Regions from separate parts of the Bacillus sp. Marseille-Q1617 genome, predicted to be linked through region 2. Evidence: predicted binding sites of a transcription regulator. Region 2 holds the regulator's gene; the other holds the start of a gene.
The links. The regulator Rex, encoded in region 2, represses fermentation and respiration genes when NADH is low (regulators of the CRP and FNR family bind a similar motif). The targets are predictions, from matches to a motif close to TTGTGAAATATTTCACAA.
Positions count from the first base shown of each region.

Region 1: HWX64_RS04780 (hemerythrin domain-containing protein) is a predicted target of Rex. The motif match lies at 1,363-1,380, and genes of this name have one in related genera.

Region 1 is NZ_CAHJXM010000001.1:958,411-961,973, reverse strand. It holds gene modB (molybdate ABC transporter permease subunit) at 1-28, opposite strand, end outside; gene modA (molybdate ABC transporter substrate-binding protein) at 47-796, opposite strand; gene HWX64_RS04785 (molybdenum cofactor biosynthesis protein B) at 808-1,308, opposite strand; gene HWX64_RS04780 (hemerythrin domain-containing protein) at 1,518-2,036, shown strand; gene moaD (molybdopterin converting factor subunit 1) at 2,505-2,738, opposite strand; gene HWX64_RS04770 (molybdenum cofactor biosynthesis protein MoaE) at 2,755-3,207, opposite strand; gene glp (gephyrin-like molybdotransferase Glp) at 3,236-3,563, opposite strand, start outside.
Region 2 is NZ_CAHJXM010000001.1:160,372-163,934, forward strand. It holds gene HWX64_RS00935 (ABC-F family ATP-binding cassette domain-containing protein) at 1-1,742, opposite strand, end outside; gene HWX64_RS00940 (redox-sensing transcriptional repressor Rex) at 1,965-2,642, shown strand; gene HWX64_RS00945 (twin-arginine translocase TatA/TatE family subunit) at 2,697-2,870, shown strand; gene tatC (twin-arginine translocase subunit TatC) at 2,890-3,563, shown strand, end outside.

The sequences.
Region 1 (3,563 bases), 800 kb from region 2:
GGATAGGAAAGAAAAAATCACCGTTCACTTATAACACCTGCTCCTCTTATTCTCCGATATTGATAAATCCTTCTTTCTTAAATATCTCCTTCGCTTCCTTTCTCTCTAAAAAGTCGAGAAATTCATCTGAGACATCTTGATGCTTACTTCGTTTCACCCTTGCCCCGTAGTAGCCTGTATCTTCTTGTGGATACTCTTCAAAAAAATCAATTATGCGTAAATCCTGTTGAAATTCAACATCACTGTTATAGATGAATCCTACAGAAGCCGCCCCTTGATCCATAAGCATAAGCAGGTGACTCGCATCCTTTCCATAAATAAGACGCGACTCTGCTTCCTCCCATTGCCCGCTCTGTACCAGTAGTTCTTTCGCATATCTTCCGACAGGTACTGTGGCAGGGTTTCCGATGACTACTTTTTCATCCGACTTCCAGACATCCTTAAGTGACTTAATCTTTTCTGGTTTGTTCGTGACAGCCACTACTCTATTCCCTACTAATCTATCGCCTCTATCAACCAGTCCATCCCGATAAAGGGATTCATAATCGTCCTGAGAAGCAGCCAGGAAGACATCGATCGGGGCACCCTGTTCTACTTGTTTTCGAATCGCACCGGTAGAACCGAAATGAAATGATAATTTGACTTCTTTATGCTCTCTTTCAAACTGGTGCTGCAATTCCAGCAGACTGCTTTTCAGACTCGCTGCCGCACCAATCGTTATAACCGTATCGTCTTTCTCGTCTGACTGGCATCCTGCCGCTCCGGCAAACAGGATGATCAAAAAGAGATATTGCAAGATTTTCTTCTTCATGATTTATGTTTACGTAACTCATGAAGAATATGGTCCATTTCAGGGAGGATCAACTTTTCCATTGCAAGTTTTACAGCACCGGTGGAACCTGGGACGGAAAAGATTGCTTTCTCATCCACCACTCCTGCAATGGCCCGGGAAAGAATGGCCGGAGATCCGATATCTTCAAAATAGCTGAGAGCCCTGAAGATTTCTCCAAACCCCGGTAATTCTTTCTGCAGAAATGAGCGAACCACTTCGATCGTCACATCTCTCATTGAAATACCGGTTCCCCCGTTCAATAAAATGGCCTGCACTTCATCATTTGCCAAACCCCGCTTTATCGCTTCCCCGATCAACAGTTCCTCATCTTTCACGATTTCCCGTTGAACAATAGGATGACCAGATTGTTCCAACATTTGTATCATACAATCGCCGCTCTTATCTGTTTCCTCGGTGCGGGTATCACTTACCGTAATGATCATGACATTTATCTTTTTCTCTGCTGCAGACTTCATGCCGATTCCCCTCCTGCGATTTTTCTTTATTGTATCATGATGATTCGTTTTCACTTGTGAAAAACATCACGGGAAAGCCTTTCGATTTTTCACGGAATGTTCTTAAAAAAAGTGAGGCGCATCACATCCTCCCCCATTCTTATTTTGTAAGCTTAAAGTAAGCTTTAACCACTTGAAGGAGGAGAAAACCAATGCTTGGATGCCATCACATGTCTACGAACCATCAGCCAGAAGAACTATGCGAAGCCTTACAGATGTTAAGAAATGAACATATACAGTTAAATGAGCAAAAGCTGGATTTATTTGAAGAAGCCGGCGGCCTCATGAAAGAAAGTTCACCCGAAAAACGCATGGAAAAACTGACAGAGCTGCGCAGTAAAGTCAAAGCCTTTATGAAAGCACTCGAGCCTCATTCCCAAAAGGAAGAAGGACACTTGTTTGAATTAATGGCTTCATATATTGGCCGCAGCCACGGTCCAATTGTCGTGATGGAAATGGAACATGATCAGGCGAAGGAATTAATCTCAGCTTTCCTCAAGGAAACGGAAGTGATGAGCGGCGATCGGGAATTCGTGCACGAAACATGCAAGCTGGTCATTGAAGCACACCATGTACTCACTTCGCACTTTATGAAGGAAGAACAGATATTGTTTCCAATGGCACAAAACCTATTGTCCGAGGATGAAAAAGAGAGATTATTAGAGGCTGTTAGAGAGGTGTCTAAATAGGCTGGGCAGTTGTAGCGATCATGAAAGAGGCTAGGGCAAAAGTGTCTAAGTCTAAGTAAAACCCTATCTAATTAGCCCTCTAAGAGTCAAATTAGGCAGGGTTTTTACTTGTTCAAATATACATCTGGATTTTAACTCTTTCCAGCGGTTGATTGGAGTGCAAGACGAAGACTCCTGCGGGAAGAGTAGCTTATAAGAAAAGCGGAAGGGCTTTGAATAGAGGCGGGTGGCATAAGGCGAATCGGCCACGAAGGCGTTCTTTGCCTTCTTGGCCGGTTTGACTTATGTCATGTGCCTCTAAGCCCTGCAGCTGGACAGGTGAGACCCCGCAGGCGAAGCCGAGGAGGCTCACGGGCTACCCGAGGAAAGCGAAGTCTTGCACGGAAATCATTAGCGGTATTAAGAAGCTTTACTGAAATTGTTCTTCTGTTTGTTGCAGCTTTTTAGTTTTGTCCCATCCCCTTATTTTCACCCACCGCTTACTGGAGGAATAAACGCTACGACATCGCCGCTTTTAACCACTGTGTCTTCTGTTGCATACTCCTCGTTAACGGCGATCATTGCACCGTTAAGACTGAGAGAGTGATATGTTTCCCGCAGCTCCTGTTTAAGACCTGAAATAGAAAGATTGTCAGCTTCTATCTCTATCTCACTCTTCCCTGTTTCTTCACGTAATCCAGCAAATAATAGAATCTTGATCATTGCATTCTCTCCCTTTTTAAAGATGAGGCCGGCCTGATGGATACGGTACGGTTTCCTTTTGGTTTCCGATCCATTCCTCCCCGGATTCCCAATGTTCTTTTTTCCAAATTGGAACGATATCTTTAATTCGTTCGATGGCATACTCATTTGCTTCATAGGCAGCTTTACGATGCGGCGAAGAGACGGCGATGATCACGGCAATATCGGAAATTTCCAATCTGCCGATACGGTGGGAAATCGCCATTTTCGTCCCTGGCCACTTCTCTTCCGCTTCTTTTCCTATTTGGGCAAGCATCTTGGCTGCCATCGGTTCATAAGCCTGATATTCCAGGTAGAGAGTACGTTTGTCTTTGGTCCACTCTCTTACGGTACCGATAAATGTAGTAATGGCACCGGCTTCTCTGCGTTCTACTTTTTTTGTGATTTCTTCTAAAGAAAGCGGCTCTGATTTCACTTCAAATAACTCCATCATTTTCACTCCTCCAATGAACTCTGCTTTACTCTTTATCTATTAACATCCGAGATTGGCCTTCTTGATTTTCCACGAGGAGGATTTGGACTGTCATGCCTTCTTCATAACCCCTTGTTCCTCCAGGTAAGACGATCAGTGCATTCGTGTCAGCGAGTGAAGCGACAGCGCTTGATTTATCAAGTCCCGAGGGATAAGCCATGATTCTGCCATTTTCAAATCTGATACTTCCCCGGACGAAGCGGGTAAATGGATTAGGCTTTTTGAAATCGCTGCCCAAGATCCCTGTCACAGACTGAAGAAATGGTGCTGGACTATGAAGAAACTTTCTGATGACAGGTCTTGTGAGGAGCTCA
Region 2 (3,563 bases):
TTACGCTGGCGCTCAAGCTTTTTCGCTTCTTTATCAATCTTATGACTTTGTTTCTGCGGGGTTGCCGAGCTGCTGGTTGAAGGCTGTCCTTTTTCTGCCTGCTCAAGGGCGGCCAGTTCTTCTTGCTGCTGCAGCTTTTCCATATAATAGTTATAGTCTCCGAGGTATTCGGTCGAACCATTTTTAGAGAGTTCAAGCACTTTGGTCGCGATCCTGTTGATAAAATAACGATCGTGTGACACGAACAAAATGGTGCCTGGATAATCGATGAGTGCATTTTCCAGCACTTCTTTACTGTCTAGATCCAAATGGTTCGTTGGCTCATCAAGGATAAGGACATTCCCTTTTTCCATCATCAGCTTTGAAAGGGCGAGTCTTGCTTTCTCGCCGCCACTTAAAGTAGAAACCGGCTTCAGCACGTCTTCACCTGAGAAAAGGAAGTTGCCGAGGACGGTCCGGATTTCTTTCTCATTTTTCATCGGGTATTCATCCCATAGTTCATTGAGGACGGTTTTATTTGATGAAAGATCGGCCTGCTCCTGGTCATAGTAGCTGATTGATACATTTGAGCCGAAACTAAAATTGCCGGATAAAGGCTTAAGCTTATCCACAAGTGTCTTAAGCAAAGTGGATTTTCCAGTTCCATTGGGACCTACGAGCGCAATGCTGTCACCCTTTTTTACAGAAAAATCGATATGACTGGAGATTTTTTCATCCTCTTCATAACCGATTGAAAGGTCGTTAACTTTCAGCACATCATTTCCGCTTTGTCGATCGATTCCGAATGCGAAGGTAGCGGATTTCTCATCGCCGAGCGGCCTGTCCATCAGTTCCATACGCTCCAGCTTTTTTCTGCGGCTCTGCGCCATTTTTGTGGTGGACGCACGGGCGATGTTCCGCTGGATGAAGTCTTCCAGTTTTGCGACTTCCTGCTGCTGGCGTTCATAGAGTTTTACATCTTTCTCATAGTCTTCTGCTTTTTGCTGAAGATATTTACTGTAGTTTCCTATGAATTTCTTGCTCCGTTTACGGGAGATTTCATATACTTGATTGACGACGTTGTCCAAGAAGTAACGGTCATGGGAAACAATCAGAACAGCGCCTTCGTAGCTTTGCAAGTACGTTTCAAGCCAGGATAGAGTCTCTATATCCAGATGGTTGGTCGGTTCATCAAGGATGAGAATATCAGGCTTGGTCAAGAGAAGCTTACCCAGTGCCAGTCTGGTTTTTTGTCCTCCGCTTAACGTGGAGATTTTTGTCTCATAGTCAAAATCAGCAAAGTTCAACCCGTGCAGGACGGACCGGATGTCTGCTTCGTATTGGTAGCCGCCGGATTCTTTGAAGCTTACCTGAAGCTGATCGTATTCTTTTAAAACACGCTGATAGACGTCGTCGTTTTCGTATACGGACGGGTCGGCCATTTGTTTTTCGAGAATACGGAGCTGCTCCTCCTGAGCTCGCAGACCCTCAAATACGGTAAGCATTTCTGCCCAGATGGATAAGTCGGATTCCAGTCCTGTGTTCTGGGCAAGGTAGCCGATCGATACGCCTTTAGGTTTTGTGATGTCCCCGGCGTCATGCGATAGCTGACCGGCAATTATTTTTAATAGAGTCGACTTCCCTGCACCGTTGCGGCCGACGAGTGCGACTCTGTCCCTTGTCTGTATTTCAAGCTTGATGTTCGATAATATATTATCTGCACCAAAGTTTTTGCTAAGTTGATTCACTTGTAGTAGAATCATGACGTTTCACCTCTATTTCATAGTGCTAGTGTACCGTATTTGAGAGGGTAACGGCAATCATACATACCTATGAATGACTATTAATCTTCACACATATAGGATAGAATATAGTGTATGATGGGTAGAGAGACTTAAAAATGTTTATCTGTTATTTTGGAAGCGTTCACAGATGTGTGGGCGTTCAATGCAACGGGCTTTTGAATAGATGTGGGGGAATGCAATATGAATCAGGATACAACGAAAATTCCACAGGCAACGGCAAAGCGGCTGCCGCTTTATTACCGTTTTATCAAGAATTTATACTCATCTGGCAAGCAGAGGGTGTCATCGAAGGAATTAAGTGAAGCAGTAAAAGTTGATTCGGCCACGATCCGCAGGGACTTTTCCTATTTCGGTGCATTAGGGAAAAAGGGTTATGGATATAATGTTAACTATCTTCTCTCTTTCTTCAGAAAGACGCTGGATCAGGATGCCCTGACCAAGGTAGTGCTGATTGGTGTCGGAAACCTGGGAACTGCCTTTCTTAATTATAATTTTATAAAAAACAATAATACGAAGATCGAGATGGCGTTCGAGGTGGATGAGTCAAAGGTTGGTACTCAGGTCGGCGATGTGCCGGTATTCCACCTGGATGACCTGGAAGAGAAGCTTGAGGATCAGAATATTGAAGTGGCCATCCTTACTGTGCCGGCTTCTTCTGCTCAAAACATCACAGACAGATTGGTCTCTTCAAAGATCAAGGGAATCCTCAATTTTACGCCGGCAAGGCTGACGGTACCAGATCATATCCGGGTGCATCATATTGATCTGGCTGTAGAGTTGCAATCACTGGTTTACTTTTTAAAGCATTATTCGGAAGATGACACGGAAATGTCACAAGATGGAATTATAACGGAATAGAAAATTCTGTCGCTTTACGTTATGATAGAAGAGTACAAGAGGAGGTGTCTCATTATGCCAGTAGGTCCAGGTAGCCTCATAATCATTTTAATTGTCGCTTTACTAGTTTTTGGCCCGAAGAAATTGCCTGAATTAGGGAAAGCTTTCGGTAATACATTACGTGAGTTTAAAAACGCAACAAAAGGCTTAGCTGATGACGACGACGATAAAAACAAAAGTGCTAAGTGAGTAGAGTAGGATGAATGCCATGAGTCAAAGTCAAAAAGACATGACAATGTATGAACATATAGGAGAATTGCAAAAACGACTCATGATTGTAGTCGTTTTCTTCTTGTTAGCGTTTGTAGCAAGCTTCTTTCTCGCGGAACCGCTGATTCGTTATCTGCAGCATGCAGACGAAGCCAAAGAGCTTACGATGAATGCATTTCGTCTGACAGACCCGCTCAAGATTTATATGGAAATGATGGTATTCATTTCGCTGATCCTCACCGCACCGCTCATTTTATTCCAGGTCTGGTCATTTATCAGTCCGGGATTATATGAAACGGAGCGAAAAGTGACCCTCAGCTATATTCCTATCTCGCTATTATTATTTCTAGCCGGACTGTCCTTTTCTTACTTCATCCTATTCCCGTATGTCGTGGAATTCATGATGACGTTATCTGACAGTCTTGAAATACAACAAGTCATAGGAATAAACGAATATTTTCATTTCTTGTTTCAATTAACCATTCCATTCGGTCTTTTATTCCAGTTGCCAGTCGCGATGCTGTTCTTAACGAGACTGGGAATCATCACACCGATGATGATGGCAAACGTACGTAAGGTTGCTTACTTTATTTTGTTGGTCATCGCAGCCTTCATCACGCCGCCTGACGTCGTTTCACACTTGATGGTGACCGTGCCGTTATTCATCCTTTA